2 linked regions of the Bacillus pumilus genome follow. The main gene of each other region encodes a partner of the protein of the gene in region 2 in a complex. Links are inferred from orthologs where the notes say so. Each region holds a gene or a part of one and is shown on either strand. Other genes may lie near its edges.

Region 1 (15,905 bases), 2.7 Mb from region 2 along the record:
TTGGATCACGTCCATTTACAGGCAGACTTTTTGACCGAGTAGGACCTCACATTGTGATCTATCCTTCGATTGCTCTTTTTGCGATTGGTTTATGGATGCTGACAGCTACACATTCAGCTACAATGCTTCTTTTATCAGGTGGTGTCATTGGACTTGGCTATGGATCACTAGTACCATGTTTACAAACACTTGCCATTCAGCATTCGCCAGCTCACCGTACAGGCTATGCGACGGCTACTTTCTTCACTTTATATGATACGGGGATTGCTGCTGGCTCATTTGTATTTGGTCTTCTTGTCAGCTTCACCGATTTTTCAAATGTATATCTCATTGCAGGTATTGTTGTCTTGCTCAGTATGATTGTTTTTTATTGGAGCGAACGAAAGCCCCAAGAAGCAAAAGCACAGAAGGTCTCCCTATCAGAATAGGATTCTATTTTAAACTTCAACGGAAACATGCTAAAATATAGGATGTTTCAAATAGACGATTATTTGAAAAATAGTTGGCATTAAGCGAAGGTATAGGTGATGTTTTGAATTACGAACTGTTTAAATTGATACACGGGATGGCTCATCATTCTGAGTTTTTAGATCAGGCCATGATTTTCATTACGAAAAAGGCCCTTCTTGTGTATGCCCTTGTTTTATTGATTTGCTGGTTTTTAGGTAATCACAAATTTAAGAAGCATGTCTTCTTTTCTGGTGTAACAGGCATCGCGGCACTTATCGTCAATTTTGCCATTACACTGTTTCATTATGAGGAGCGGCCGTTTGTGGCGCATAAAGTTGACACACTCATTCCGCACTCAGCAGACGCTTCCTTCCCAAGTGACCATACAACAGGTGCACTGGCTCTTTCACTTGCCATTCGATCTCGTAATAAAAAGCTTGGTAACATCTTGCTCGTCTTTGGATTACTCACAGGATTCTCCCGCATCTGGGTCGGTCACCATTATCCATTAGATGTTTTAGGCAGCTTGATTGTATCGATTGTGGTCGTGTTTATCATGAATAAATTATGGAAGTTCTTTGACTCTCCAATTGATCGCATCGTCACTTTCTATGAGACAATTGAAGGAAAAATATTCAGAAGGAAGCAAAAGGATCAGGGCTCTGACCTGTCTAACTCTTAAGCGGTTTGCGATAACGTGATGAAGATTCTTCTTCCACTTATCGCACCGCTTTTTTTATTGACCGTCCTTCTTTGACCTTGTTCGAAAAATAAAGACTGACACCGATGCCGGTAAGGGAAATAATGATCAGCGTCCAGCCTAACTGCTCAAAATGCGGACCAGCAATTTCGTCTCCAAACAGCATACCGAGAACAGCAGACGAAAGAATAGAACCAAGGTAGCGGCATGTTTGAAAAAGCCCAGAGGACGTGCCAATCATATGCTGAGGACTTGCCTTGAGCATCGCTGCTTGCAGCGCAACATTTCCAATCCCATAACTAAGTCCAAGCAAAGCTAGAACTAGCCCTTTTCCCCATAATGGTGCCGGAATAAAAAAGAAGGTCATCGCAGAGGCTCCAGCCAGCATCAATACCGCACTGGCTAATACCGGATGACGTTCATCCCCTCGGTCCACCCACTTTCCCGTCAGCGGAGAGATAATGATGCTCACCCCAGACATGCAAAGCATAAAAAGACCTGTCATTTCCACACGCCAGCCTAATTCATCCTGGAAATAGCTCGGCAAACCAAAGAAAAGACAATAGAAAAAGATATTTAAAATGATAAATTGCACATACACAAGTGACAGCCGCTGCTCCTGTCTGAACATCCGAATTTGAATAAACGGTTCATCCACCTGATACTCCCACCAAATAAAAGCGCCTGCACTCAAGAGACAAAGAACCCCCTGTACATATTGAATGCCATGACCTAGTGATAATAAAAACGAAAGCAAAAGGACAATACAAACGGTAAAAAGAAGCATCCCTGGCAAATCGAGCTTTCGTACCGTTTCACCTATACGTAGCTTTCTCTTTTTTTGTTCCTTCGGAAACAAAGATAGTCCAAGAAAGAAGCTAATCAAAATAAAAGGCAGATTCACTAAAAAGATCGCTGGCCAGCCGCCGATCGTCATCAAAAAGCCGCCAAGTGTCGGGCCAAGCGCCGTCATCGCCGAAGCAAAAATGGACAATACAGCTAACGCCGATGCCTGCTTTTCTTGGATATGATCCCGAATAAGTCCGACACCAGAAGGATAAATGGCACTGCTCCCAATTGCCTGCAACAGCCGGATCACAATCAGCACCGCAAACGTCGGGGCAAACGGCGCACAGATAGCTGAGACCGCCACAAGACCTAGTCCGAATAAAAATAATGTTCTCCGGCTCATCACATGATCCCCAATCCGGCCGCTCACCGGCTGCGTCACCGCACTAGCTAAATAAAAAGACGAAATCAGCCAAGATACAGTCGTAAATGACAAACCGAATTCATGCTGAATTTGATGCAAGGCCAAAGAAATCATTGAGGAATTCAACGGATTTAACATTGTCCCAAAGGCAATTGCAGTTAAAAAGACTTTTCGGTTGTCTCTCCACTTCTTCATACACCTACCCCCCTCTTTGTGATCTAGCATGTTTTTTGCCAATCCTTCCGTTATTATGAGATTCATTTCCCTTTTTTACCCTGATGAATTCAAGTTCTCTCTTGGAAAAGCAAGACATACATTTTAAAAAGGGCGAGTGTTGGAAAAACACATATAAAATTGAGAATATGAGGAACAAATGGTAAGATGCTACACATATTCAAAAGCCTACTTTCTCCTTATATGGAGAACGGCTAAAAAGGAGGAGAAGCTTATTATTAAGAAAAGACGGTTTTGGGTCCCAGCCCTTTTATCGGTTGCAGTATTACTTCTGTCTTCGTGTGGTTCAAATGAAACAAATGGGAACGGAGATAAACGTAATTCTACAGCGAAAGGGTCGCCAATTTTGGAGGATGGGAAGTTTATATTTGCAGCATCAGGTGAATTTCACCCGTTCAGTTACATGGATGGAAATCAGATGTCAGGCTTTGATATCGATGTAGGCAATGCGATTAGTGACAAACTAGGCCTCGAGCCTATACAGAAGAAATATAAATTCGCAGGCATCGTCGAAGGTGTGAAATCTGGAAAATTCGATGCGGCAGTTGCAAGTCATACCATCAATGAGGAACGAAAAAAACACGTCCTTCTTTCTAAGCCCTACTACTACTCTGGTCCGCAAATTTTCACAAGACCAGGAGCAGACATTGAGCAGGCTGATGATTTAAAAGGCAAAGAAATCGCTGTATCTAAAGGCTCGTCCTATGCTGATATCGCAAAGAAACATAGCGGGCAGGAACCAAAATATTACGACAGTGATGTCGTCGCTTTAGAAGCACTAGCCAACGGAAAACACGATGCAGTCGTGACGGATTTCGCCACAGGTGCAGAAGCCATGAAGAAAAAATTAAAGATTGAAGCGCAAGAAAGACTCGGACAAAGTGAGCAGGCAATCGCTGTATCTAAAGAAAATGAACAGCTTATAAAAGAGATCAACGATGCAATTGACGCATTAAAAAAGGACGGAACATTCAAACAAATTAGCGAGAAATACTTTGATGAAGATATCACGGTCAAACAAAATTAAAACCACGATTGTGCGCCTTTTTTAGGCGCACTTTCTTCAAATGGAGATGATTGTTTTGCCTACCCTATCACATTTTTTTCAGACGCTGATTGATTCAAGAAGTATTTTTTTAGAAGGAATGCTGCTCACCCTACAACTCACTGTGATCAGCATCTTCATTGGCATGTTCATCGGGCTCTTCTTTGCTTTATTGAAAATATCACGCGTGGCTGTCTTCGGTTATATCGCCAACGCCTATATCTTCCTTGTACGCGGCACACCACTGATTGTCCAAATCTTCATCCTATATTTTGGACTGACAGAATTAAATATCCCCGACTTCTGGGCCGCTTCCATTGCGCTCGCCTTTCATAATGGAGCGTATATAGCAGAAATATTTAGAGGCGCCATCCAATCAATCGATCAGGGGCAAAAAGAGGCTGGACGCTCTCTTGGCATGGGACGTTTTCTAACAATGAGACGCATCATTCTCCCGCAAGCGATGCGGCGCGCCCTCCCCCCTCTTGGCAACCAGTTCATTATTGGCTTAAAAGATTCATCACTCGCCGCCTTTATTAGCGTCAATGAACTATTTAACGTCGCCACGACCCAAGGCTCAAACAGCTTTGACAATATGACCTATTTACTTGTTGTAGCCGTCTATTACTTAGTCCTTGTCCTGCTGTTAACATTTGCTGTCCAAACCTTTGAGAAAAAACTATCAGTCAGTGACCATTAGGAGGAGAAACATGACAGAATCAAAGGAACTCATTCGTGTTGAAAAACTCAATAAACACTTCGGAGAACTGCATGTTTTAAAGGATATTGATCTCACTGTTTACGAAAATGATGTGGTCGTCTTAATTGGTGCCAGTGGCTCTGGAAAAAGCACCTTGCTCCGCTGTATGAACTTTTTAGAAATCAAAAATGATGGGGAAATCATCATTGATGGCAGCCCAGTTCACCCAAAACGCGATCAATTAAACGAGATGCGGCAAAAAATAGGCATGGTGTTTCAACATTTCAACCTCTTTCCGCATAAAACTGTGCTTGAAAACATCATCGAGGCGCCTGTTATGGTGAAAAAAACAAAAAAGAATCAAGCTGTATCAGAAGCCAATGTCCTGTTAGAAAAGGTCGGACTTGCGGATAAAGCCAATGTATACCCTTCTAAACTATCAGGCGGTCAAAAGCAGCGTGTGGCTATTGCAAGAGCACTCGCCATGAAACCAGATGTCATGTTATTTGACGAACCTACGTCTGCCCTCGACCCAGAGCTTGTAGGCGAGGTACTGCAAACAATGAAAAGTCTCGCAAAAGAAGGCATGACGATGGTGATCGTCACACATGAAATGGGCTTTGCGAAAGAAGTTGCCGATCGTGTCGTCTATATGCACGAAGGTCGTATTGTTGAAGAAGGCACCCCATCAGAATTGTTCGATTCTCCTCGAGAGGAACGAACCAAGCTGTTTCTCAGCTCCATTTTATAGGTCAAACGCCCTTTATTTTTCATGCTCAATGTATGTTTTTTCTCATTTTTCACGAACTTTTCATCCATTTATATTGAATATAACCAAAAACCATGTAAGATTAACTTACATGAATATGTTATATATGACTTTTCTCTCTATAATGAAGAATTAAGAAATCAATTAATTCTGAATGATTCAGGGGGAATGCAGCATGCAAATGGGTGATACAGTATTTATGTTCTTCTGCGCACTACTCGTGTGGTTAATGACACCGGGTTTAGCCTTATTCTACGGAGGACTCGTGAGAAGTAAAAACGTCTTAAGTACAACCATGCACAGCTTAACTTCACTAGCGATCGTTTCTATCGTATGGATCTTGTTTGGCTATTCCTTAGCTTTCGCACCAGGCAATGCATGGATCGGAGGCTTAGACTGGGTTGGACTAAAAGGCGTTGGCTTTGAACCTGGTTCCTACAGTGAGACGATCCCACATTCATTGTTTATGATGTTCCAAATGACCTTTGCCGTCTTAACAACAGCCATCATTTCAGGTGCCTTTGCTGAACGAATTCGCTACTCAGCGGTCGTCGTGTTTACACTCCTTTGGGTCACATTTGTATACGCGCCAGTCGCACACTGGGTATGGGGAGGCGGTTGGATTGGCGAAATGGGTGCGCTCGACTTTGCTGGAGGAAACGTGGTTCACATTTCATCAGGTGTGGCAGGTCTAGTTGTAGCGATTGTGCTCGGGAAGCGTAAAGAAGCAGCAAGCTCTTCCCCTCACAATTTGATTTATACTCTTCTTGGCGGAGCTGTCATTTGGTTCGGATGGTTTGGCTTTAACGTTGGAAGTGCCCTTACCTTAGACAGTGTCGCCATGTATGCCTTTATTAACACCAATACTGCTGCGGCTGCGGGAATCATCGGCTGGCTGTTAGTCGAGTGGATGATCAACAAAAAACCGACCATGCTCGGCGCAATATCTGGAGGCATCGCAGGTCTTGTGGCAATTACACCTGCCGCAGGTTTTGTCACACCTTTTGCTTCTATTATTATCGGAATTATCGGCGGCATCGTATGTTTCTGGGGAGTTTTCTCGCTCAAAGCCAAATTTGGCTATGACGATGCACTAGATGCATTCGGACTTCACGGAATTGGCGGGACTTGGGGAGGTATTGCAACAGGGCTTTTCGCAACAACCTCTGTCAATGACGGCGGAGCCAATGGCTTATTTTATGGAGATCCTAGCTTACTTTGGAAGCAAGTCGTCGCTATTGTGGCCACCTATGCTTTTGTAGCTGTTGTGACATACGTGATCATCAAAGTGGTGAATCTCTTCTTTAAGATTCGCGCAACCGAAGAAGAAGAATCAGTGGGTCTTGATTTAACCATGCATGGGGAAAAAGCTTATCAAGATTAAAGAAAAAGGGGTGTCTCTATGAGCAAAATGTATAAAGTGGAGATTGTCACACGTCCAGCCAATTTCGAAACATTAAAGGTGGAGCTTGGAAAGATTGGTGTCACTTCCATTACCTTTTCGAATGTACACGGCTGCGGTTTACAAAAGGGACATACAGAGTTATATCGCGGCGTCAAAAAGGAAAGCAATGTGTACGAACGTTTAAAGATTGAAATCGTCCTCAGCGAAGTACCTGTCGAACAGGTCGTTGAAACAGCTCAAAAGGTACTTCGTACAGGCGAACCAGGGGATGGGAAAATTTTTATATATGAGATAGAAAATACAATCAACATTCGGACAGGTGAAGAAGGTCCTGCCGCCCTTTAAACCATCCTCCGCCGAGTGCGGGGGATTTTTTAAGACAGAAAAAAACCTCTGCATGATTCATATACAGAGGTTTCAAGACTTAAGATTGTTTTGTTTCTTCAGATTGACTACTGTCTTTAGAGGAATCAGAAGACTTTTCTTGATCAGAGGATTTCCCCTTCTCATCAGACTTTTCTCCAGCAGGCTCTTTGGCCTTATCTTCAGCAGCAGGTTCCTTCGTTTTTTCATCAGCTTTGGGCTGAGCAGGTTCTTTTGCTTCTTCCGTCACTTCTTGTGCGGCCTTTTCAATAGTTGAAACAGGCTTGTCAATAAAGCTAAGTGGATTAAGCGCTAAACCTTCCATACGAATTTCAAAATGCACATGGTTGCCGCTTTCAGCACCATAAAGATTTTTACCAGAAGCACCGATGACATCATTCTGCTTCACTTCATCGCCTTCTTTAACACTCACTTGTGACAACGATTGGTAAACAGTCGATAATCCATCTTCATGTTCAATTTCAACGACATGACCGAGAACTGGATCTTTTTTCGCTTGAACCACTGTTCCACTAAGAGCAGCTGTGACATCAAACACTTTGCCATCTTTGTCTGCAAGATCAATACCTTTGCTCAAGGTATAGGTGTTATTATAGTTTACAAGTGCTGCTTCTTTTTCTTTTTGATCAGCATCTGCTTCATAGAACTTTTTCACGACAGAAACATTATCAGAATTCTGGACTGGCATGGCAACATTTTCAATTGGCTTTCCAACTTCAACGGCATCATCACGCTGTTCTTGCCCTGTTTGATTTCCATCAGATAGTTGGTCTTTCACATCTTTTGATACAGCTTGATACCAAAGAACGGCTGTTAACACGACCGCTGCGCTGACCAAGTAAATTGCAGGGAATACCCAGCGCTTACGGAAAAATTGCTGAACTTTTGTGATTTTGGAAGTACGTTTCTTTTCTTCCTCTCTCATTTTTCATCACCTCAGCAACATTCTGAACACTTTTCAAAAAATATATACACACGAAATCATTTTTCTTTTTATTTTGCGCAATCGCATCAATAATATGTATGATGAATGAAAAAAGATGGAGGACTTTATTGTGAAAACTTTCAACCGTATAGCAACAGAAGATGACCTCAAAGCAATCGTTGATATTTACAATTCGACCATTGCTTCAAGAGAAGTAACCGCCGATACAGAACCAGTTTCAGTTGAAGACCGCCGGCAATGGTTTTTGAATCATTCAGAGAAAAGACCTCTCTATGTGAAAACGGATGAGGATGGTCATATTTATGGCTGGCTCAGCTTTGAAACCTTTTATGGAAGACCTGCCTACAACGGAACCGTTGAAATGAGTATTTACTTAAACCAAGACTACCGAGGAAAAGGATTAGGGTCACTTTTTTTACAAGAGGCCATTGAGTTGGCACCTTCACTAGGCATTCGAACGTTACTCGCCTTTATTTTCGGGCACAACGAAGCCAGCATTCGATTATTTAAAAAGCACGGCTTTGAGACATGGGGTCACCTGCCACGCATCGCAGAGATGGACGGCAGCAGATACGATTTAGACATTCTAGGAAAAGAATTATAAAACGAGCGTCTCTCCAACAAAAAGACGCTTCAGATTGTTGACAAAGGGCTAAAATGATCTTGATTTTAGCCCTTTGTCTCCTTTTCAGCGTGATAGAAAACCTTTGAATTCTAGGAAGGACGAGTACTGGCGCGGAGCGAATTTGACATTCGTGAGCACCAGCACGCAGGACTGACAACGAATGCGAGGGTTTGTCTACACGCTGGAGCGTCTCTCCAACAAAGAGACGCTTTTTTATGATGCGTGTAACAGCTGTTCAAACTGTTTCACATTTTGAACAGCTTTTCTTTGCAGGATGATACCATGTTCATCTATCAAAATCGCTTGCGGAACAACCGTTACCCCATACAGCTCCATGATTTGCGAAGAGCGCACATACACAGCATGATCTGGCAGCAATTGAAGGAGCAATCCATCATCTCCTTGTTCATCGCCATTGATGAAAATGAATTGAGTATCATCGTTAGAGATGTGCTGATGCATATCAGACAAAATGCTTTTGCATGTCATACAAGTGGTATTTACAAATAACAGCATCACGGCTCTTCCGTTCTGTAAATACTCCTTTAAAATGACCTTATTCCCTGAATGTGTATAGCTACGAAATAACGGCGCAGCATCACCAATATCCGCTTCCTTTAACTCAATCCCATCAAAGGATTTAATTTTACTCATAAATTTCCCGATAAAGCGAGCAAGCAAAAACACAACTGCCAGCTGAGCAATGACAATGAGTAACACAATAATTAGTAGAATATCAGTCATTTCACTTGGTCTCCTTCTATAAACGATTCAAATTGATTCACCCATTTTCTTTTGAACATCATGATTGTTTTCCCCACCGCTATAATCAAACAGACAGCCACTGCAATGAGAAAACAAATAATATGAAAAGTCCACGGAATTGTTTCTACATGGGGATGTACATAAAACAACCCAATCACAAGAGCCAGCATCAACACATTACGAATCACAATTCCCCAGTGAAGATGATCATTTTCAAGCAAACCTCCACAGCCGCATGAAATGTTACGATGTCCTCTCAATAAATTGAAGGTGACCGCTCCAGTATAAATACATAAAAGCGCGGTTAGACCAATCGCAGGTACAAGAGACATGTTCCACACGAACAATAAGCTCGTACAAGCTAATTCAACAGTCAAAAACAAATAAAACACGGGCGCCGTGAGCGTAGGTGGCAGCAATCGATATGCATTCATCTGCTGAATATGCGCCGTTTGTTTTCTCACTTTATCAATCCATGCACCTGCAAAGACGATTCCTAATAAATAGACACCTATAAAATAAAAGGCACTCACCTTACGCCATCTCCTTTTGTTGAAATAGTTGGGATTGTGCCTCGTAAAGCCTTTTGTACTCTCCATCTAGCACCATTAGCTCTTCATGGTTCCCCTCTTCAACGAAAGCACCATCTTTCATCACGATGATCCGGTCTGCTAAGCGGGCCGCCCCCATACGGTGTGTGATAAATAAGACCCCTTGATCCTGCGTATGATCAAAAAGCTTTCGAATGAGTGAAATCTCTGATAGTGGATCGAGAGCAGAGGTCGGTTCATCTAAAATAATAAAATCACTTTCTCTAAAAAAGGTCCTCGCCATCGCAAGCTTTTGCCATTGTCCGCCAGACAGTTCATGACCTTCTTCAAAAAAACGGCCAAGCTGCGCATCGTATCTTTCTTCCATTTGATGAATTCTTTTCTCTATGCCTGCTTGCCGGGCAGCTGTGCTTATGCGCTCTCCCTTATCTATTTCGTCAATACGGCCAAACCCAATGTTTTCTTTCACAGTGAATTCGTATTTCATAAAATCTTGAAAAAGGACAGCCATTCTCGCATGATATGATTTTTTATAAATGGTCGAAATCGATTCACCATTGACCTTTTGCATATTCGGCTTGTCTGGATCATATAAACCGGTCAAACATTTAATCAAGGTCGTCTTACCTGATCCGTTATCCCCGACCAATGCAATGCGTTCACCTTTATCGATATGAAAATGTATATGTTCAATAGCAGGCGTTTTCATATTCGGATAGGTAAAAGAGAGATTTTCAAGCGTAATGGACTGAATACATTCAATCCTCCGAAGCGATGCCCCTTCCTCTGTCTGCTCATCAATTTCTTCTTCTCTCTTTTGAAAAGATCTCATTTCATCAATATAGAGACTCGTTTCATATAAACTAGAACATTCCCTCGTTAAATCTTGAAAACCGCTTTGAATATTTTGCACAGCTTGGAGTACAGCGACAAACGTACCCGCAGCTAATTTCTTTTGAAAGATAAGAAAGACAATAAAAAGACCACAACACACATAGGCAAATGTCATAAGCAATCCGCCTGCCATCTCCCAGCGAACCTGACGTTTTAGTAATTTATATTTTTCATCTGCACTTTTTACATAATGACCTTTCCACTTTTGAAGAAGGTAATCTCCAATTCCATATAAACGGATTTCCTTCAATGAATCTCGCTGTGCAACAAGGTCGGATACATACATTTCTCTTCGATCATTGGCCGTTAACATCCGGTTTAATTGATACCGTGCGCCTCCAAAGAAAAGCTCAATCCATAAGACAGGCAGAGTACATAAGATCAGAATAACCGCCAAGCCCCAATGGATACCAATCATATAAATGAGAAGTGATACAACAGTAATCAATGCGCTCATGATTGTAAATATACTTCTAACCATACTCAGAACATGCTGATGACTGTTCATCACACGTTGACTTTCATTATAAAAAGACGGGTGTTCAAATGTAATATATGGAAGCCTGATCGCCTTTTGAAGTAATTCACCCTTCAAATGCAAACCAATCAAATTTGTCGCTTTCTGCTGACTAAGCTGAAGAATGAATTGAAGCCCATACCCTAAAACCACAATGACCATTTGCAATCCAAATAACCATAAAACCTTTTGGATGTCTCCAGAAGAAGTCATAAATAAAATAATTTCATTAATCAATGTTTGAATAATCCAGACACTAGCCAAAGGCATAAAGCCAACGATCACTTGGATGAATAGAGTTAACAGAAGATATGATCGACTTCTTTTCCAAGTATAAGAGATTGCATATAAACAATGGTTCACTGTACTCATCAAACGCTCCACCTTACACCATTTAGTATAATTGACATATTTTTGATATTTATATTATGATAGCTCTGCGTAACTTCACTCTGAGAGGACGATATACGATGACTTCAATCTTACTTTTACAGTTAACTCTTATTGTCTGCAGCCTTTTATTGACGATCGGAATCATGATCTATCTAAAACACGAGATGGACTTAATCATCTTACCAGTCCATCATGTTGGACAAAAACTTGTTCATCCGCTACTCGAAAAACCATCACCTATTCAAATGAATGATTTACTGCAAAACAATCACAAGCAACAGTTGCTTATATTCACTGACACAGCATGTCCGCATTGCATCCCATCGCTGGAACAATTCTTAGAAACGAAAAAGCAGCGTGAACTAGACATTCCTTTTAGTATTTTGCTAAAGAATGGGAAAGAAGAGGATCAAGAATTATATCGTGATAACCAAACCAACATGCGAATTATCTCAGTGGACGAACAAATGACTAACATATTCCAGATTGAAGAATTTCCATATTACATCATGGTAGAAGAAGATGAAACAATTTCATATGCAGCCCCTTTTCCAGATGGTCTTTATTCAAGGTTGTTTGAAAAATAAACATAAATGAGGCATGTGAAGATCAAAAAACACATGCCTCTTTTTTTATTGTTTTGGATCTACCTGAACATCCTGATCCTTTTCCCTTGCGGCAATTTCACCAGCTTCACTTGAAGCTGTGGCTTGTTCCTCAGCTTGTTCAAACTCACTGCGAGCCTCAGTTGAAATATCTACTTGGTCACCATGTTGATTCACAGTAACGGACGAAGAAGACAATTCTTTTTGAACCTCTTTCTCTAGTTCCTTTAATTTAGACACATGAAGCTCTAAATCTTTTCCTTGCTGAACTAGGGTCAGTTGTTGAAATAATGCCTTTCTCTCTTCTGGAGAATGGTCGCCTTGAACAATTTTCGCTGCTTGGTTTAAAAAAGAATTGGATGGTTGACTCGCTTGACGACTGTTTGACGTCTGCATAGCATTTGTTAAGAATGAGATTGAAGATATGCTCATGCGTTCACATCCTATTAAATAAAATCCTTGAATTTAGCAGCCACATCTAATGCGTTCTTGGCTAGTACAAATCTCACCTGTATCACGATCCACGTAGTAACGGAAAGTTCCAACACCTTGAAGGAAACAAGTTGGTGCTGACTTGCATGAAGTGACTAATTTTTGCAAAATACATCTTGAAGCTGCAGGTTGAACATTGGTCATTTTGTTTAAAAAACGATCTAACATATGAATTCCACCTTCCAATTTTTATGGTAATACAACACAATAATAACCAATTACAAGACAACTAACAACATATTTTGATAATTTTACTAATTATTTTTAACTACTAATCTTATTTTTGACATAAATTGTCGTTAAATTTCATGGTAAATGTTACTTTTTTCTTATTCGAAGATAATTTATTTATCCATTAATAGTAAAGTATAGATAGAAATTTTTAAAAATTGTTCTACATTCACTCTTCCTAAAGTACTACCTGCTCAAGTATGATAAAGAGTGAATACATAAAGGAGTGAACATCATTGCAACAAACTGAGAAAATCATTCAATCTCTTCATTCGATCACAAAGTGGGGAAAAGTTGGTAGTATATTTCTCTATATTTCAGGCGGCCTAGCTATTCTTATTGGCTTTTGGCTTGTTCTTCCTGCTGCACTTGGCGTCTTCCTCATTATGATGGGAATCCATGTACAAAAATCTGTAAACGCAGCTGAACAATTAATTCAAGCTCCTGATACTTCTTACGAAGAGTTATTGGAACAATATGCTAAGATGATGAAAATGCAGACGCTGTTTGCCATATCAAGTATTGTCGCAGCCATTCTCTCATTCATCGCCATTATCCTGATGCTGATATTAGGCGGTCTAGCATTTCTTCAAGAAATTCCTAGTGACATTCAGCAATATGAAGGTGAATACGAAGAAGAGCTTGGTGACTTTTATTAATCGAGAGGGGTATCAATGAACATTCGATACCCCTGTTGTTTGATCATTTTGCATGATCACCCTACAAAGCTTGACATTCTTTCGTGATCATTTTAAAATACAAATCGTAACCATTACGAATTAAAGGAGGGCCCTATTACTGATGCGTGTGAAAATTACCTTAGCCTGTACGGAAACTGGTGACAGAAACTATATCACAACAAAGAATAAAAGAACGAATCCGGATCGACTGGAGTTAAAAAAATATTCTCCTCGGTTAAAGAAATATACCCTTCATAGAGAAACAAAATAATTTTTTAGACTACAAATCGTAATCATTACTTTTTAAGAGAGGCGGAAATGAACATGATCGTTGGCAAAGGGACAGAAGGAAATGAATAAGCGAATACCCATTACAGTATTAAGCGGTTTTTTAGGAGCTGGAAAAACAACCATATTAAATCATGTACTACAAAATCGTAAAGGGTTAAAAGTAGCTGTAATTGTTAATGACATGAGCGAAATTAATATTGATGCAGAACTAGTCAAACAAGGCGGTGAGCTCTCTCGATCAGATGAGAAGCTAGTTGAATTATCTAATGGTTGTATTTGCTGCACATTAAGAGAAGATTTGTTAATTGAAGTAGAGCGCCTATGTAAGACTGGTCTTATTGATTATATTGTCATTGAGTCTACAGGTATTAGTGAACCAATTCCAGTCGCGCAAACTTTCTCTTATATTGATGAAGAAATGGGCATCGATTTAACACGCTTTTGCCGGCTAGACACGATGGTCACTGTTGTAGATGCGAATCGTTTCTGGACCGACTTCCAGTCAGGAGAAAGTCTATTAGACCGTAAACAAGCCGTTTCAGATGATGACGAACGCGAAATTTCCGATTTACTGATTGATCAAATTGAATTTTGTGACGTACTGATTATCAATAAATGTGATCTAGTATCAAACTCAGAATTAGACCGACTTGAGCATGTGCTGACAACACTTCAACCAGAAGCATCTATCATCAGAACCTCAAAAGGGCAAGTAAAGCCAAGTGACATTTTAAATACTGGTTTATTCGACTTTGAAAAGTCCAGTGCTTCTGCTGGCTGGATTAAAGAAATCAACGCTGGGCATTCTCAGCATACGCCGGAAACAGAAGAATACAACATCTCATCCTTTGTTTATGAGAGAAGACTTCCTTTCCATACTAGCAGGTTAAATCATTGGTTAGATCAGATGCCAGAGCAAATCGTTCGCGCTAAAGGATTTACATGGCTTGCCACACATCATGATTTAACCATTTTAATTTCACAGGCTGGAAAATCTGTTCAGATTGAACCAATTGCCTACTGGATTGCTGCCGTGCCTGAGCAAGAAAAAGCACAGATATTAAAGCAAGAACCAGAGCTTCTTGATGAGTGGGACGCAGAATTTGGTGACAGGCATACAAAACTTGTGTTTATTGGCGTAGATTTACCTAAAGCAGATATCATTCGAACACTTGATCAATGCTTACTCACACCTGAGGAATTTGATCAAAATTGGACTACGTTTGAAGACCCCTTTCAATGGAAAATCCAACATTAAGCCAGGAGGGTTTTAAGTGGCAAAGAAATCTAAAATTGCTAAAGAAAAAAAGCGGCAGCAGCTTGTATTGAAATATGCTGAATTAAGAAAAGAGTTAAAAGAACAAGGTGACTATGAAGCTTTACGGAAATTACCTAGAGACTCTTCCCCTACCCGCTTAAAAAACCGCTGTGAATTAACCGGTCGCCCTAGAGGTTACTTACGAAAATTTAAAATGTCTAGAATTGCTTTTCGTGAGCTTGCCTATAAGGGCCACATTCCAGGAGTGAAAAAATCGAGTTGGTAAAGATTGAGTTGATCTTATCACAGCTCCTATAAAAGTAAAGCAGTAAAAAATGTTGAAAAAACGATTTTCTAGGCCTATTTCAACATTTTTGAGCCACAAAATAACATTTTAAAAACCAGCAGAATCTCTGCTGGTTTTTGATCATGATAGGATTCTAAGATGAATAGACCTATTTCTATAAAAGGATTTTCAATCATGATTATGACATTTTCTCTACTTTTCAAAAAATCATGATCATGATACTTTGTTGTCACTACCCACCGATGTATGACATTTCAACTTTTTTCTGATCTTTCTTTTGCTCTCTCTCGGCTGAATATTGATCATCTCTATTCGACCATAGTTCCTTCAATATGTTCTTTATTTCTTCATTATCTTTTGTCGAACGAATCACCCGCTTCAGGTCAAAACCCGATGATGCAAAAAGACATGTAAACAATTCACCGCGAGCAGAAAGCCTCGCTCTATTAC
Region 2 (15,934 bases):
AGTGCGCCGTCTCCGATAATCGGCAGGATATATTCATCTGTCCCTTTGATATCACGCGCTGCTGCCATACCCATCGCACCAGATAACGAGGTTGAACTGTGACCTGTCTCCCAAACGTCATGTTCGCTTTCATTTCGTTTAGGGAAACCGCAAAGCCCTTTATATTGGCGAAGTGTATCAAACTCCGATCCTCTTCCCGTTAACAGCTTATGAACGTAAGACTGATGTCCAACATCCCAGAGGAATTTGTCTTTTGGGCTGTCAAATACTTTATGAAGCGCAACAGTCAGCTCAACGACTCCGAGGTTCGGACCGATATGCCCACCAGAGTTAGCTAAGGATTCAATTAAAAACATGCGAATGTCAGCGCTAAGCTCTTCTAATTCTGCATTTGACATTCCTTTTAGAAACGTTGGATTTTTTATTGATAAAAGATCCAATTAGGATCAACTCGCTTTCAACAAAATTTCTATATACATCTATAATGCCTTATTCCTTTGAAAAACAGTAGGGAATAAGAGTTGTCTCATCATAATAAACTGTTTACAGTTTACCACAATTGCTCGAGGACCCTCAAATCTAGGCTGTTTTTAATGATCTCTTGAGGCAATTAGATCACATAAACCATGCAGCAATTGCTGCTCTAATTGGAGATTTGAGACGATTTCTTTTGCACGCGTGATGTGCTCATCCAGTTTTTCTTTTGCTCCTGAAAGCGTTAATAAAGAAGGATATGTCGACTTTTCATTTGCTGTATCAGAGCCGACCCGTTTTCCGATTTTCTCTTCGCTTCCTTCGAGATCTAAAATATCATCACGGATTTGAAACGCAATGCCAATATGATAGCTGAATTCCCTTAGCTTTTCGATATCGTCATCTGATGCTCCTGCCAGCATTGCACCAGCTGCGACGCTGAATGTGAGAAGCTTTCCTGTTTTACGGGCGTGAATGTATTCTAGTTCAGCAAGCGATACTTGTTTTTGCTCTGCTTCCATGTCATCAAATTGACCGCCAACCATTCCTAGCGCACCCGCTGACTTTACAAGCTCATCTACAATTCTGAGCTTTTTGTCAGCAGAAACGCTGCTAGACAGCTGTGATGTAATCAGACGGAAGCTCTCTGTTAAAAGGGCATCACCCGCGAGAACCGCTGTTGCTTCCCCGTACACTTTATGATTCGTCGGTTTTCCTCTACGAAGGTCATCATCGTCCATACAAGGAAGGTCGTCATGTATCAATGAATACGTATGAATCATCTCCACCGCACAGCCGACAGGTATACCGTCTTCTTCATTTTTACCGTAGGCATTTAGAAGAGCAAGAACGAGAACAGGTCGAAGCCTTTTCCCGCCCGCTTTAAGTGAATAGAGCATAGAAGATTTCAGGTCTTTAGGAATCGTCAATTCCTGAACATATGTAAATAAATAATCTTCGATGGTCTGTTTTCGTGTTGTTAAAAATTCATTTAAATTACTTGTCACCAGAATCTGCCTCCTTCACCGAGAATGGAGCCAGCTCACCGTCCTCTTTTAAAATGAAATCCATTTGTTTTTCAACATGTTGTAATTTTTCATGACAAAGCTTCGAAAGGGTCATGCCTTCTTGAAAATAATGAATGGCCTGCTCAAGTGGTACATCTCCTTCTTCGAGCTTTCCCACAATCTCCTCAAGACCTTTCATCGCCTCTTCAAATGTCATTTGTTCTTCTTTTTGTTTATTGGATTCTGTCATGATGATTACCCCTCCTTCTCAATAACCTCACAAATGAGACGTCCATCCTTCATCGTGATAGTCAGCTGATCCTTCGTCTCTACTTGGTTCACACTTTTTATTAATTCATCTTCTTTATAGGCTAAGCTGTAGCCTCTTTCCATCACTTGAAGTGGATTTAATGCATTTAGTTTACCAAGAACCGATTGGAACTGCGAATGAATTGTTTTCATTTGCACATTCATACTACGAATGAGCTGTTCTGTTTCATTGGCGTGACGTTTTTTCGCTTGAAGCAGCTGCTCTTTAGGATGAAGTGGCTTCAGCCTGTATGTCTGGCGGTCTAGCTGACTGCGTTTTTGCTCTATTTGTCTTGTCAGCTGTTTTTGAAAACGGTCAAATACCAAATCGAATTGCTGCTCTTTTTGCTCCTGTAATCGCTTTGGGAAACGGAAGGCATAAGAGGACTGCAGCGCCAAAAGGCGGTCTTTTGCTTGTGAGGTTTGATTCTTCACAGCTCTTGTTAGCCGTATATCAATTGATTTGATTCGCTCTATTAAATCCGTCGTGCTAGGAACAGCAAGTTCGGCTGCTCCTGTTGGTGTGGGTGCTCTCATATCTGCAGTGAAATCACTGATCGTAAAGTCTGTTTCGTGCCCAACTGCAGATATGATTGGAATGTCTGATGCGAAGATCGCCCTTGCCACAGCTTCTTCATTAAAAGCCCAAAGCTCTTCAATCGAACCGCCTCCTCTTCCGACAATCAAGACATCACAGAGTTGTTTTTCATTCGCTTCCTTGATCCGCTCTACGATGGAACGGGTCGCATGCTCACCTTGGACGAGCGCCGGAAGCACAATGATTTTCGCCTGCTGATAGCGCCTATTGATGGTCGTAATGACATCTCGAACAGCCGCTCCTGTTGGAGACGTAATGACACCAACAACCTCTGGATATTCAGGGATTGGCTTTTTATAGCGCGCATCAAATAAGCCTTCACTTGCTAGCTTTTTCTTTAGCTCTTCATAAGCAAGATGAAGAGCACCAACACCATCAGGCTGCATTTCTTTCGCATATAACTGATAATTGCCGCTTGGTTCATAGACTTGAATTCCGCCGCGTACAAATACTTTCATTCCACTCTTAGGTGAAAAAGGCAGCTTCGCCGCAGAGCGCTGGAACATGACAGCTTGCATGCGTGCGTTTTCGTCTTTTAAGGTAAAGTACACATGCCCTCTTGAATGAATCTTGACATTGGATAACTCACCTTTGATCCAAATATCTTCCAAATGCGGATCAACATCAAATTTTCTTTTTATGTATTTTGTAAGGGCTGTGACCGTCACAAAGGCTTTTTCACTCATGACGTATTCCTCCTCTTCAAAAACGCACATTCATCCACCAGCAGCATGCAGGTGGATGAATGGATAAAGCTTATGCTAATGTACGTTTTGCTGATTTAACCGTATTATGTGCAAGCATCGTAATCGTCATTGGACCGACTCCGCCAGGGACTGGTGTGATATAAGAAGCTTTTTCTTTTGCCTCTTCAAAATCAACATCTCCAACAAGCTTCCCGGTATCTAGACGATTGACTCCTACATCAATCACAATAGCGCCTTCTTTAATTTGGTCAGCTTTAATAAAGTTTGCTCGACCGACGGCAACAACTAAAATATCCGCTTTCAACGTATGTTCTGAAATATTCGCTGTTCTTGAATGACAATAAGTAACCGTTGCGTTTTCGTTTAACAGCAATTGTCCTACCGGTTTACCGACAATATTGCTGCGTCCAACAACAACGACTTCTTTTCCAGAAAGGTTGACACCCGTTTTGTTGAGTAATTCAACAATCCCTGCTGGTGTGCATGGAAGGAATGTGTCTTCCCCAAGAAGCATTTTCCCGATATTCAGAGGATGGAAACCATCAACATCTTTTTCAGGTGAAATACGTTCAATCACAGCTTTTTCAGAAATATGTTTTGGCAGTGGAAGCTGAACAAGAATCCCGTGGAATTGATCGTTCGCATTGTACTGATCAATGAGCTGAAGCAATTCTTCTTCTGTTAAAGAAGCATCTAAATGATCTAGCTGGAAATGCATCCCCATTGCTTCTGCTGCTTTTTTCTTTCCGCGTACGTAAGAAAGTGAAGCCGGATCATCACCGATTAGAATAACGGCAAGACCAGGTGTGACACCTTTTTGTTTTAGCTCTTCTACTTCTTTTGCTAATTGCTCACGCTTTTCTTTTGCTGTTTCTTTCCCATCGATGATTGTTGCTGTCATGTCGAATCCTCCTATTGCTGCTTTAGGTCGTTTTTAATGTTTGAAAGTACTCCATTTACAAATTTCGGCGCTTTATCATCACCGAATAATTTGGCCAGTTCAATCGCTTCATTCATTGAGACACTAACCGGGATATCTTCTTGATACACCATCTCGTACACAGACAGCCTTAAAATGGCTCTGTCTACGTTTGCAATACGATCGAGTTTCCAATTCACTAAATGCTGTGAAATCATGTCATCGAGCTTGTCCTTTTGTTCAAGCACACCGAAAACCAGCTCCTCGAAAAAAGGATCTGATTCTTGTTCATCCAGTGCATGTGTAATGGCCTCTTTCGGATCAATATTACTCACATCAATTTGAAATAATGTTTGTAGCGCCTTTTCTCTTGCAGTTCTTCTTTTCATTATTTACTCCTTTAACCACTTTATCCGCTTGTCGTTAAGCCATACAGAGATCATAACATATTTTGACCGTGGTCGCACCAAGATCCATGCGAGCTGTCACGAAAAACGAATCATTCCAAGTATGAGGTCATTATGATTCGGAAATGGCCCAAAAATGGGCTTTAAAAAACCAAAGAGGCGATGCCTCCTTGGTTTCACTTGAACTCTTTTTTACATTTCTTGATCTACTTCAGCCTCAGCTGACTTTGTATCAAATTGAATACCAACGACATGAATATTGATTTCATTAATCGTTAAGGCAGTCATGTTCAAAAGAGTTTGACGAATATTTTCTTGTACAGCAGTGGATACCTTTGGAATGGATAGGCCAAATTCAATCACACAATATACATCGATTGTGATGCCTTCATCAGAGACATCTACTTTCACACCTTTACGGTGATTTTTTTTACCAAAACGTTCTGCTACATCAGCAGCGAAATTGCCGCGCATTTCGGCAATGCCTTCGACTTCTGAAGCGGCGATCCCAGCAATGACTTCAATCACTTCTGGTGCAATTTGCACTTTTCCTAATTGATCTTCATCAAGGTTCATTTCAAGCAAATTGTTTTCTGACACGATCATTCACCTCCGAAAGCTGTGATTATTTCATGATTTGGTATGTTTCTAAAAACTTCGTATTAAAATTACCGCTCACAAATGTTTCATGCTCAAGCAATCTTAGATGGAATGGGATCGTTGTGTAGACTCCTTCAATGACGAATTCTTGAAGCGCGCGTTTCATTCTCGCAATCGCTTCTTCTCTCGTCTTACCATATGTGATCACCTTTGCAATCATACTATCGTAATATGGCGGAATCACATAACCCGGATAAGCGGCAGAATCAACACGAACTCCTAGGCCGCCTGGCGGAAGATACATTTTAATTTCACCAGCTGATGGCATGAAGTTTTTCTCTGGGTTCTCTGCATTAATACGGCATTCGATTGCCCATCCTTCATATACAACATCCTCTTGTGTAAGAGAAAGCTTCTCACCTGATGCCACTTTAATTTGTTCTTTGATCAAATCAACACCTGTGACCATTTCTGTTACAGGATGCTCTACTTGAATACGGGTATTCATTTCCATGAAGTAGAACTTCTCTTCATTATAATCATAAATGAATTCGACTGTTCCAGCACCAGTATATTCAACAGCTTCTGCAGCTTTTACAGCCGCTTCACCCATTTGTTCACGGATGTCTGCATTTAGAGCTGGTGATGGCGTTTCTTCAAGAAGCTTTTGCATTCTTCTTTGGATTGAGCAATCACGCTCTCCTAAATGAATGGTATGACCATGCTGATCTGCAAGCACTTGGATTTCCACGTGTCTAAAGTCTTCAATGAATTTTTCTAAATAGACGCCAGGGTTACCAAAGTTTTGCGCTGCTTCCTGCTGCGTGATGGTGACACCGTTAATGAGCTCTTCTTCGTTACGAGCGACACGGATTCCTTTACCACCGCCGCCGGCAGTTGCTTTTATAATCACAGGATACCCAATACTTGCTGCTGTTGAAACAGCATCATCAAGATCTTTTACAATTCCTTGAGAACCAGGAACAATCGGAACGCCAGCGTCCTTCATTGTTTCCCTTGCGACATCTTTTGTTCCCATTTTGGAAATCGCTGACGGAGTTGGTCCAACAAAGATAACGTTGCATTCCTCGCAAAGCTCTGCAAAGTCTGCATTTTCAGCAAGGAAGCCGTATCCTGGATGAATGGCATCTGTTCCTGTTAATTTTGCTACACTGACAATATTCGTGACATTTAAATAACTATCTTTTGAAGCAGTCGGTCCGATGCAATATGCTTCATCAGCCATTTGAACATGAAGCGCATCGCGATCCGCTTCAGAAAATACCGCAACTGTTTCAATTCCAAGCTCTTTACAAGCGCGGATAATTCTAACTGCGATTTCTCCTCTGTTTGCAATTAATAGCTTTTTAATCATGATCGTACTCCTTACTCTGCTTTCACTAGAAAGAGGGGTTGTCCGAATTCTACAAGCTGACCGTTCTCAGCTAATACTTCGACGATTTCACCTTTTACTTCTGCTTCGATTTCATTAAACAGTTTCATCGCTTCTACGATGCACACAACTGTGTTTTCGTTCACCTTAGAACCTGTTGTCACGTAAGGACCTGCTTCTGGTGAAGATGAAGCATAAAATGTGCCAACCATTGGGGATGTAATTTTATGCAGATTGTCAGACGCAGCTGCCTCTTGTGCAGGGGCTTCGGTCTGAGCTGGAGCTTGTGCTTTAGGAGCTTGTTGAGCTGGAGCTGCTTGGACAGGAGCCACAGATGCTTGTGCCGCAACTTGCTGAACGACTTCTTTATTTTTCTTCAGTTTGATTTTTGCACCTTCGTTTTCGTACGTAAATTCATCAATTGTTGATTCATCAATTAATTTAATCAGTTCATGAATTTCTTCGATTTTTAACATGGATTTGCACCCCTATGTATGGATTTATCTTTTTCTTTATAGGCTAGTACTAAAAGTACATACTATAACCATCTTACAGGAGGATTTCATTGAATTCAACTACTATTGTGGCGAAGCACTTTGCGAGAGCACCTTGGAGAGGGCGTCAAACCGCTTGAAAAAACGCCCTTTTCGGCAAAGGGCGCCTGTTCATTTTTTATTCGTTAGAGGGCTCAAAAGTGACTGCTACATTATCAAGACCTCTCATTTCTTTTGTGACCATATCAATAATGTCGGCCGCTTGGGACTTTGATTTTTTGTCAGAACGAACTGTGATGCTCACTTTATCCCCCTCTGCACTCACTAGCGCATCTTTATAACCTTTTGTTTTAATTAAGGTTTCAAGTTGACGCTCCGTTCCTTCTGCTTCACTAAGCGCTGTCATTTGGTCATACGCTTCGCTTTTTTCTTGTGCTGTTGCATCATCACTAGATACAATTTCGTTGAACTCTTCACGCTGCTTGCTTCGTTTATCTTCAAGCTCTAATCTGTAAGTTGTAAAAAGCTCATCGTCTGTTTGCTCTGATACAGCCTTTCCTTCTTCACCGCTTGTTTCGATATCCTCTTGTTTACCATTTGTTTCTTTGTCAGTGGACTTCTCATCAGCGCCTTTTTCAGTGCCTTTGTCCATTCCTTTTTCTGGTTCAGTCTTTTTCTCTTCCGTTCCTTTTGATTTCATCTCTTCTACTGTCACTGCATTTTCACCTTGTGGAGACATGATATAGTACACACTTAAGACGACAACTAAACTTAGCATCGTTAATAGCCAAACCGTTTGTTTTTTTAACATCATTCCGAATCCTCCTTGATTTTTTTAGGGGCAACAGCCACTCTATGGCTCGGTACATCAAGCACTCGTGTAACCGCTTCAATGATGGTTTTCTTTATTTGAACGTTGTCTACTCCTTGAGCAACAACGAGAACACCTCGAATATCTGGTTTTTTCGTTTGCACGACGACTGGCGTTTCTTCATTGCCATTTTTGATGATGACGATTTCTTCTTCTTTTGTTTGATCGGTGACACTTCGCACGCCGCCTTCTTTATCTGTTTCTTCGGTCGTTGTGCTTTTATTGGATTTGTTTTTTTCAAACACTTTTAAAGAAGTTGCGTCTACATTGACCACAATCGATACATCCTCAACGCCAATAATGGTTTCTAAAATTTCTTTCAGCTGATTTTCGTATTCTTGCTCCACATCTTCAATCGAATTCTTTGATTTACTTGACGATGCCGGCTTGAATACCTCCTGCTCTTGTGAGGTTGTTTTTTTAGAAGCAGGAACAGCAGCTTGTTCTTTGCTTGATGGCGGTGACAAGATCTGACTGACTAACATGAAAGATACGCCGATGATGAATACAAGCAGCAAGTAATGGTGCTTCGTTAATTTTGGTTTCCCTTCACCTTTTTCAGGCGGTTGCAAGAATGATTTCAGCTTTTGTTTCCAGTCCTTGTTATTCATGATCTGCTGCGTCACCTCCCTCAATGTTCAGCGCAATGTGCTCAGGACTCGTATTCCAAACATTCGCAAGCGTCTCTTTCACCCTCTTGATCTCTTTGCTAGAAGATTCAGCGCTTTCCTCCTTTTGCCTGGAGAGATCAATGTCCACCTTTGCCACCGTTTCTACAGCATCACCTGTGAGCGGGGAAAGAACTGCTTTGATGCGAAATTGATCCGCCTCCATATTCTGATCCAGGTGCTCTTCATCTGCCAACACTTCTACGTGTTTCATTTCGTAGCTCTCCTTCTCCAGTGGCTCCTTTGCGCTTTTTTCTAGTTGGACAGCCATTTGCTTTAAAATATATGCACGCTGAGAGGCTTGTATTTCTTTTTTTTCTAAATTCATCTGATTTTTTATTTCTTCTGACTGTGCTTCTTCCTTCCCCTTCATCAATTCTGAGAAAATTTGGTCAGGGTCTGCCCGAAATAAAGCAAAAATTGGATTGAGCATCACCACAATCAACAGGAGGCTGACGACCATTTTGGCATATTTTTGCATGCTTGAATTAGGAAGCAGAAGATCAATGACAATCGCAAATAAGATAAAGAGAATAATACTTGTGATCCATTCCGTGAGAAAACTCAAAAGGTGTCCCCTCCTTACTTCATCATCATGGTCAGGTTGCCAGCAGTAATAATGACGGTAATGCTTAAAAAGAACATGAGCGATACGACAGCAAGTGCAGCAAAGATATAAAGCACACTTTTTGAAATGACATCTAGGCAGCTGATAATTGGACCGCCTCCTAATGGCTGAAGAATGGCTGCGGCAAGCTTATAAATAAGGGCTAAAGAGAGCACTTTGATCGCAGGGAAAGCGGCAATTGATATGAAAATAGCGACGCCAACAAGTCCGACCGTATTTTTAAGTAAGACAGAGGCACTGATGACGGTATCCGTCGCATCTGTAAACATTCTGCCAAGGACGGGGATAAAGTTTCCGGTAATAAATTTGGCTGTACGAAGTGCGATACCATCCGTAACCGCAGCAGATGCACCTTGCACAGAAATGACGCCAAGAAAGACAGTTAAAAAAACAGCTAACCCACCTATCGCCACATTTCTTAACAGCTGGGCAAGCTGGGTGACCTTGTATTGTTCGGTCAGCGTACTGACAATGCTCAATATCGCTGATAAAAAAATAAGCGGAAGAACGACATATTGAATAAAAACGCCGCTCGTATTCATCAAAAATAAGATAACGGGATGAAAGAATCCGGCTGAGACAAGCCCGCCTGATGAAGCAATCAGTGCTAATAACAGAGGAATAAGAGCAAGAATAAAACTGGTCATCGTTTGAATGGCTTCCGTTGCATAAGAAATCGCCACATGAAAGCTGTTGAGTGCAATAATGATCAGCACCATATAAACAAGTGCGTATGCGACTTTACTGACAGTGCTTTGTTCAAATGCATTCTGCAATAGCTGCAATAGCGAACAGAAGATGGTGAGTAAAATCAGTGTACCAAGGAGCTTTCCGTTTGCGATCACCTCGTGAAACAGATAATGAACAAAGGCTTTCAGCCATGTCTGGGGAGAAAGCTCTTTATCGCCGTCAATCATTTCCTTCACTGTTCCTTTTTGGCTTTCTGGCAGAAAGCCGCCATACTCGTCCAATATGGTTTCCCAAAAGTCACTAATGGAGTGAAGCTCAAGTGCATCAGCCTGTCCATCCGCCACTTCTTCTGCTGCTGGTGCTTCATTGGATAATGGCTCTTTTTCTTCTGCCCCTGCGTGAGGAGCGATCAGCCAGAAGAAAAGCATCAGTCCCAAAACAGCTGTCACCCGTTTCATTGTCATCACCTCTTTTCAATTACGTCATGGACGGGATCATACCTAAGATGGTCTCAATGATGACTGTTAAAATGGGGACTGCCATGACCAAGATGAGAATTTTGCCGCCAAGCTCTATTTTTGATGCAATGGCGCCTTGTCCAGCATCTTTTGTCAGCTGGGCGCCGAATTCCGCAATATAGGCAATACCAATAATTTTTAAAATGGTTTCAACATACTTCATATTGACACCGGCACTTGCCGCAATTTTTTCTATCATCGAGATAATGGCATAAATTTGATCTATTAAATAGAAAAAGATCACACACCCTGTAAAAACAACAAGCATAAAGGCGAAGGTCGGCTTTTGTTCTTTGACGATTAATGCTAAAAAAGTAGCAATTAAACCAAGTCCAACAATTTGTATGATTTCGATTTGTAAGCCCTCCCCTATCCTTGAAATAGAAATACGGCTTTAATCTTTTTAAACAAATCATCTACAATGGTTGCTACCATAAACAAAATGTAGATAAACCCTAGCAGCGTGACCCACTGAGCGTACTCCTTTTTCCCCATTTGATCTAAAATCGTATGGAGGAATGCCACAACGATGCCTACTCCAGCAATTTGAAAAATGACGTTTACATCAACGCCCATGCTCTCGACTCCCTTCCTCTCACATCAATAAAAGAATCAGTAGTAATCCGCTTAAAAATCCGAGGCTTCTGACCATTTTTTCATTTTTGGCTTGGGCGATTTCAGCTTCCTTCTCCTCTGATTCCAAATGACCTAAAGCAAGCTTGATATATTTTTGCTGAGACGCGACATCATGCTGGCCAAGTGTTTCTCCAAAGTGCTTCAGTGCCTCATATTCGCCTTTTTTTAAAACGGTTTTTTTCCAAACATCCTCAAGACTTTCATTCCATGCATGCCGTGCAGAAAAAGTTCCGACTTTCAGCTTTTCTGCAAATTGTTCGAATAACCGATTCACAGGAGGACCTACTTGCGACGCAATTTGCTCTGCAGCACGCGCTAGAGGTGTTTGACCATACATAATTTCAGCTTCAAGAGACTGAAGCGCAAACCGGAGCTGCCGAATTTGTTTCGGCCGGTCACTATATCGTTTGGCAAACTCGAACCCTCCCCAAGTCGTAGCCGAGACAATCAAGATAGCGCCAATGAGCTTTAACATACGTCCACTCCCCGCCTCCATTTCATCTCTTGTCCGTCTTGATCATATATCCGTCCGATCGTGCCGGGACCGTCCTTACGATTTAATTCAACATAACGTTCAAACACGCGAAGCTCCCATAACGGCTTCAATGATGGACGTTTATACACATCTTCTAGTGAGTAGCCATGAACGGAAACGATAATGCTGACCCCAGCATGAATCGCTTCTAAAAGTGCCTGCACATCCTCGCTTTTTCCGATCTCATCGACAATCATGACCTCTGGACTCATAGACCGAATCATCATCATCAAGCCCTCAGCTTTTGGACATGCATCGAGCACATCCACCCGGTGTCCAAACTGGTGCTGCGGCACCCCTCTTATGCACCCAGCGATTTCTGAACGCTCATCTATAATGCCTGTTTTTTTAGGAGGAATGGCTTTTGTACCCGTACTAGCAAGTCTTGCTATATCCCGCAATAATGTCGTTTTCCCTGTTTGCGGTGGACCGATGATCAGTGTATTGCACCAGTGCTCGTCATATAAATAGGGAAGAAAGGGGAGCGCAATCCCGACTTTTTCTTTTGCGATGCGGATATTAAATGAAGAGATATCTCTCAATCCTTTAACAATGCCGTGTTCAACGATCACCTTGCCTGCAAGTCCTACCCGATGTCCGCCTGAAATGGTGATGTAACCTTGCTTTAGCTCCTCTTCAAGTGTGTACATGCTGTAATTGCTCAGCCTGCCTAATAGCTGTGACGCATCTTCTCCTGTTGTGTGATAAGAAAGAAAGCGCGGCTTTCCTCTTTGCATTAATTCAATAGGACGATCCGTGCGAATGCGAATTTCTTCTATTTGATCCCATTCTGCTTCTTTTAGCAGTCTAAGTTCTTGTCCAATCGCGTGCGGGAGAATATCCAACAAACTCCGCAACGAATTCCCCTCCTTTTTTTCTTCTCTAAAATGTATGATGGGAGATGTTAATTATGCCAAGCCGTTTCACTTATAAATCCCAACAAGAATAAAGACGACACCAATGAAAATAAAGAGGAGCTTGGCATAGGATAACTGCCCTGCGATTTGATAGATTCCAATCGTCATTGTGATAATAAAAATGAGCGGTCCAATGATCGCCAATATACTATTGATGACAACCGCTTTTCGAACGTCATTTGTGACTAAAATGAGAATGGCGGCCGTCAGTTCAATCACTGCCGATAAAAACCTCATGCCTGCCATCGCAGCGACTGATGGATGGATGCCCGGGAGAAAATGTTTCATATAGAACCTCCAGCTTTTTTTACACTATATGCTTGTCTAGCTGGAAGTAGTCTTGTTTTTCGGGAAGGAAAAAAGATGAATGAGAGAATTGAGAGAAGGTTAATCTTTTGGGGAGTCTTATATGTTTTACAATAAAAAAAGACTGTAAACACAAGGTTTACAGTCTCAGCGCGTAGACAAACCCTCGCATTCGGTGTCAGATCTGCGCTTCGGTGCTCACGAATGTCAAATTCGCTCCGCTCCGATGCTCGTCCTTCCTAGACTTCAAAGGTTTTCTATCACGCTGTAAAGAAGACAAAGGGCTAAAATAAAGATCATTTTAGCCCTTTGTCAACAACCTGAAGACTGTAAACACAAGGTTTACAGTCTTTCTTCGTTCATTACGCTCTTGACACGTATGAACCGTCCGATGTATTAATGACTAGTTTATCTCCTTGGTTCACAAAGAAAGGAACGTTGACGATTAAACCAGTTTCTGTTTTTGCAGGTTTTGATCCGCCTGATGTCGTGTCACCTTTAATACCAGGCTCTGTTTCTACTACTTCTAGTTCTACCGTGTTTGGTAGTTCTACTCCAAGTGTTTCAGCACCGTACATTACAATTTGAACTGACATATTTTCTAGTAAATATTTCAGCTCATCTTTAATTTGTGTTTCACTTAGTTCAAGCTGCTCATAAGAACTTGTATCCATGAAGACATGCTGGTCGCCATTTGCATACAAGTATTGCATTGTTTTTGTTTCGATTTGAGCTTTCGCTACTTTTTCGCCTGCACGGAATGTTTTTTCTTGAATAGCACCAGTACGCAGGTTACGCAGTTTCGAACGAACAAACGCTGCGCCTTTCCCTGGCTTTACGTGTTGAAAATCCACTACACGCCAAATACCGCCGTCCACTTCAATTGTCAGGCCTGTACGAAAATCATTTACTGAAATCATTTTGTCATCCTCCTACATTTCACCATCATAATATGATAAGTTCTTTCGGTGAGTGGGTCAATCGTTTATTGCCGTCAGCTGTCAGGACTATATCATCCTCAATTCTCACACCGCCGACATCTGGCAAGTAAATTCCCGGCTCAACTGTCACGACCATTCCCTCTTCTAAGACGACCTCTGATCGTGAGGAAAGGCCTGGCGCTTCATGTACTTCCATCCCTAGCCCGTGGCCAGTTGAATGCCCGAAGTATTGACCATAGCCATACTTTTCAATGATGTCACGTGTGATGCGATCAGCTTCTTTTCCTGTTAAGCCTGGCTTGATTCTATCCACACCAGCGTTTTCTGCTTCTAATACGATATGATAAATTTCCTTTAGCTTATCGCTCGGTGTTCCAACAGCAATCGTTCTTGTCATATCAGAACAATACCCTTTATAGTAAGCACCGAAATCGAGTGTGACTAAATCACCAGATTCAATCACCTTTTCACTCGCTCTTCCGTGCGGCAGGCTTGAACGAACACCTGAGGCGACAATCATATCGAATGAAGATCCTTCAGCGCCTTCTTTTCTCATGAAAAATTCAAGCTCGTTCATGACAGCAATTTCTGTCAGGCCCGGCTTGATGTAAGTGAGAATATGATCAAAGGCGTGATCTGCAATCTTCGCAGCTTCCTCTAATATCTTAATCTCTTCACTAGACTTAATCAAGCGCAACTTTTCAACTGATTCTGAGACCGGAACAAGCTCTATATCGCCTGCTTTACTCGCATACTGCTGGTACGTGGCAAATGTCATATGGTTTTGTTCAAACCCAAGACGTTTGATCCCAAATTCCTTTGCTGTTTGAGCCGCGGTTTCTGCGATGTTTCCTTTATGTTCAATAATGTCGAAGCCTTTTACTTGGTCCTTCGCTTGCTCTGTATAACGGAAGTCCGTGATAAAAGCTGCCCGGTCCTTTGAAACAACGGCGAGACCGGCTGAACCAGTAAAGCTGGTCATGTACTGTAAATTAAAGCTACTCGTAATGACTAGACCATCGATGTCTAAATCAGATAAAAGTGTTCTTAATTTTTCAAGTTTCATGATACTGCTCCCCCTTCACTCACTAAATAACGAATCGCCAATTTATACCCTTCTAAACCAAGACCAACGATTTGCCCTTGGCATACTGGAGCAAGTACAGAATGATGGCGGAATTCCTCTCTCTTATGAACGTTTGAGATATGTACTTCAACGACGGATAAAGAAATACTTGCAATGGCATCTCTTAGAGCATAGCTGTAGTGTGTAAAAGCCCCCGGGTTAAACACGACTCCATCGTACTGTTCTTCTGCCTCGTGGAGTGCATCAATCAAATCTCCTTCATGATTCGATTGAAAGAACGTTAACTGGATATTGGCTCTTTCTGCAAACTGGAACAAATCTGTTTCTAAATCTGTGAGCGTCTTACTTCCGTAAACAGCCGGCTCTCTTTTGCCAAGCCTATTTAAATTGGGCCCATTCAGTACAAGAAAATGAGGCATACAACCACTCCTTCACCCTAATTCAATCTATATCGAGATCTGTTTCTTTTTCCTTAGAAACCTTTCGTTTCCAAAAATATTTTATCATATGAATAAGTGATTTACACTTTATTCTGTCTTTTTCCCGAGTGCCCTCGCAAGCTTTTGGCTCGTTAATTCATTATATTCAAACGAAATACTGTACCCGACAAACATACCGTATAAAATGTATAGGCAAAATGTCGTGACAACGGTGCTTTGCTGTAAGTCTTGGACTTGCTTTACATCTGGGAAAATCGGATTAAATACGTAAAAAACGAGCAGCCATAAAATCGCGCCATATATTAGCCCCATCCAATAGCCTTTGATTCGTTTCAAAAGCCCATAATAAATAAAGGCAGCTCCGATCGATAAAACCCCTAAAAGCACAATGCTGATAAAAGTACCAAGTCCGCCCTTTTTCCACTCTCCGAGCACAAAAGGCTGAAGAAGCATATTGGGACTCACCTCTGAGAAATGAAACATATGGGTCAGAAACCCGATAAACCCCCAAAAAACACCACCAACAAAGCCTGTCGCAGCTGCTCTTGCAACTAGCGATGATGTTTGTACAGACTGATTTTTCTCTTCTTGGTTTTTCTTTTCATCACGTTTCATTTGTGAACACCTCCAGCAAGTAGTATGTCCAAAATGTGATAAAAAAAAGGATTTCCATACGTGAGTGTAAAATTTTTATAAGAGGGTATACTGGCTAAAAAGAGGTAGATAGAATTCTAGTAGATAATCGACCTGTGAGCTAGTGATTTCCCCTCATTTCCTGTACAATAAAGG

Evidence for each region.
Region 1: the proteins of GPS65_RS15265 (region 2) and GPS65_RS02000 are in contact, whole or in part, in a crystal structure (PDB 3TUF), measured with the Bacillus subtilis proteins. The link is inferred for Bacillus pumilus from one-to-one orthologs.

The regions. Positions count from the first base shown.
Region 1 is NZ_CP047089.1:397,943-413,847, reverse strand. Bases 5,884-8,853 are described here. They hold GPS65_RS02000 (stage II sporulation protein SpoIIQ), read right to left. Parts: upstream 7,826-8,853; coding sequence 6,941-7,825; downstream 5,884-6,940. Other genes in these bases: GPS65_RS01990 (TlpA family protein disulfide reductase), read right to left, coding at 8,685-8,853; GPS65_RS01995 (GNAT family N-acetyltransferase), read left to right, coding at 7,941-8,450; GPS65_RS02005 (P-II family nitrogen regulator), read left to right, coding at 6,514-6,861; GPS65_RS02010 (ammonium transporter), read left to right, coding at 5,884-6,495. In the rest of the region: GPS65_RS02040 (MFS transporter), read left to right, coding at 1-428; GPS65_RS02035 (undecaprenyl-diphosphatase), read left to right, coding at 533-1,132; GPS65_RS02030 (MFS transporter), read right to left, coding at 1,170-2,558; GPS65_RS02025 (transporter substrate-binding domain-containing protein), read left to right, coding at 2,737-3,624; GPS65_RS02020 (amino acid ABC transporter permease), read left to right, coding at 3,665-4,342; GPS65_RS02015 (amino acid ABC transporter ATP-binding protein), read left to right, coding at 4,353-5,093; more of GPS65_RS02010, read left to right, coding at 5,287-5,883; more of GPS65_RS01990, read right to left, coding at 8,854-9,215; GPS65_RS01985 (MauE/DoxX family redox-associated membrane protein), read right to left, coding at 9,212-9,769; GPS65_RS01980 (ABC transporter ATP-binding protein), read right to left, coding at 9,771-11,570; GPS65_RS01975 (thiol:disulfide interchange protein), read left to right, coding at 11,669-12,178; GPS65_RS01970 (hypothetical protein), read right to left, coding at 12,224-12,628; GPS65_RS01965 (hypothetical protein), read right to left, coding at 12,662-12,856; GPS65_RS01960 (DUF5362 family protein), read left to right, coding at 13,156-13,578; rpmG (50S ribosomal protein L33), read left to right, coding at 13,721-13,870; GPS65_RS01950 (GTP-binding protein), read left to right, coding at 13,952-15,148; and 2 more genes. UniProt on the Bacillus subtilis protein: Involved in forespore engulfment and required for anchoring membrane proteins on the forespore side of the septal membrane. Forms a channel with SpoIIIAH that is open on the forespore end and closed (or gated) on the mother cell end.
Region 2 is NZ_CP047089.1:3,082,393-3,098,326, forward strand. Bases 5,904-8,902 are described here. They hold GPS65_RS15265 (SpoIIIAH-like family protein), read right to left. Parts: upstream 7,720-8,902; coding sequence 7,087-7,719; downstream 5,904-7,086. Other genes in these bases: accC (acetyl-CoA carboxylase biotin carboxylase subunit), read right to left, coding at 5,904-6,396; accB (acetyl-CoA carboxylase biotin carboxyl carrier protein), read right to left, coding at 6,408-6,890; spoIIIAG (stage III sporulation protein AG), read right to left, coding at 7,719-8,390; spoIIIAF (stage III sporulation protein AF), read right to left, coding at 8,383-8,902. Outside these bases: dxs (1-deoxy-D-xylulose-5-phosphate synthase), read right to left, coding at 1-440; GPS65_RS15225 (polyprenyl synthetase family protein), read right to left, coding at 591-1,481; GPS65_RS15230 (exodeoxyribonuclease VII small subunit), read right to left, coding at 1,471-1,731; xseA (exodeoxyribonuclease VII large subunit), read right to left, coding at 1,737-3,074; bifunctional methylenetetrahydrofolate dehydrogenase/methenyltetrahydrofolate cyclohydrolase FolD, read right to left, coding at 3,145-3,996; transcription antitermination factor NusB, read right to left, coding at 4,008-4,403; GPS65_RS15250 (Asp23/Gls24 family envelope stress response protein), read right to left, coding at 4,614-5,021; more of accC, read right to left, coding at 5,047-5,903; more of spoIIIAF, read right to left, coding at 8,903-9,015; spoIIIAE (stage III sporulation protein AE), read right to left, coding at 9,030-10,223; spoIIIAD (stage III sporulation protein AD), read right to left, coding at 10,243-10,656; spoIIIAC (stage III sporulation protein AC), read right to left, coding at 10,653-10,859; stage III sporulation protein SpoIIIAB, read right to left, coding at 10,879-11,394; spoIIIAA (stage III sporulation protein AA), read right to left, coding at 11,388-12,311; GPS65_RS15305 (YqhV family protein), read right to left, coding at 12,378-12,659; efp (elongation factor P), read right to left, coding at 13,040-13,597; and 3 more genes. UniProt on the Bacillus subtilis protein: Involved in forespore engulfment. Forms a channel with SpoIIIAH that is open on the forespore end and closed (or gated) on the mother cell end.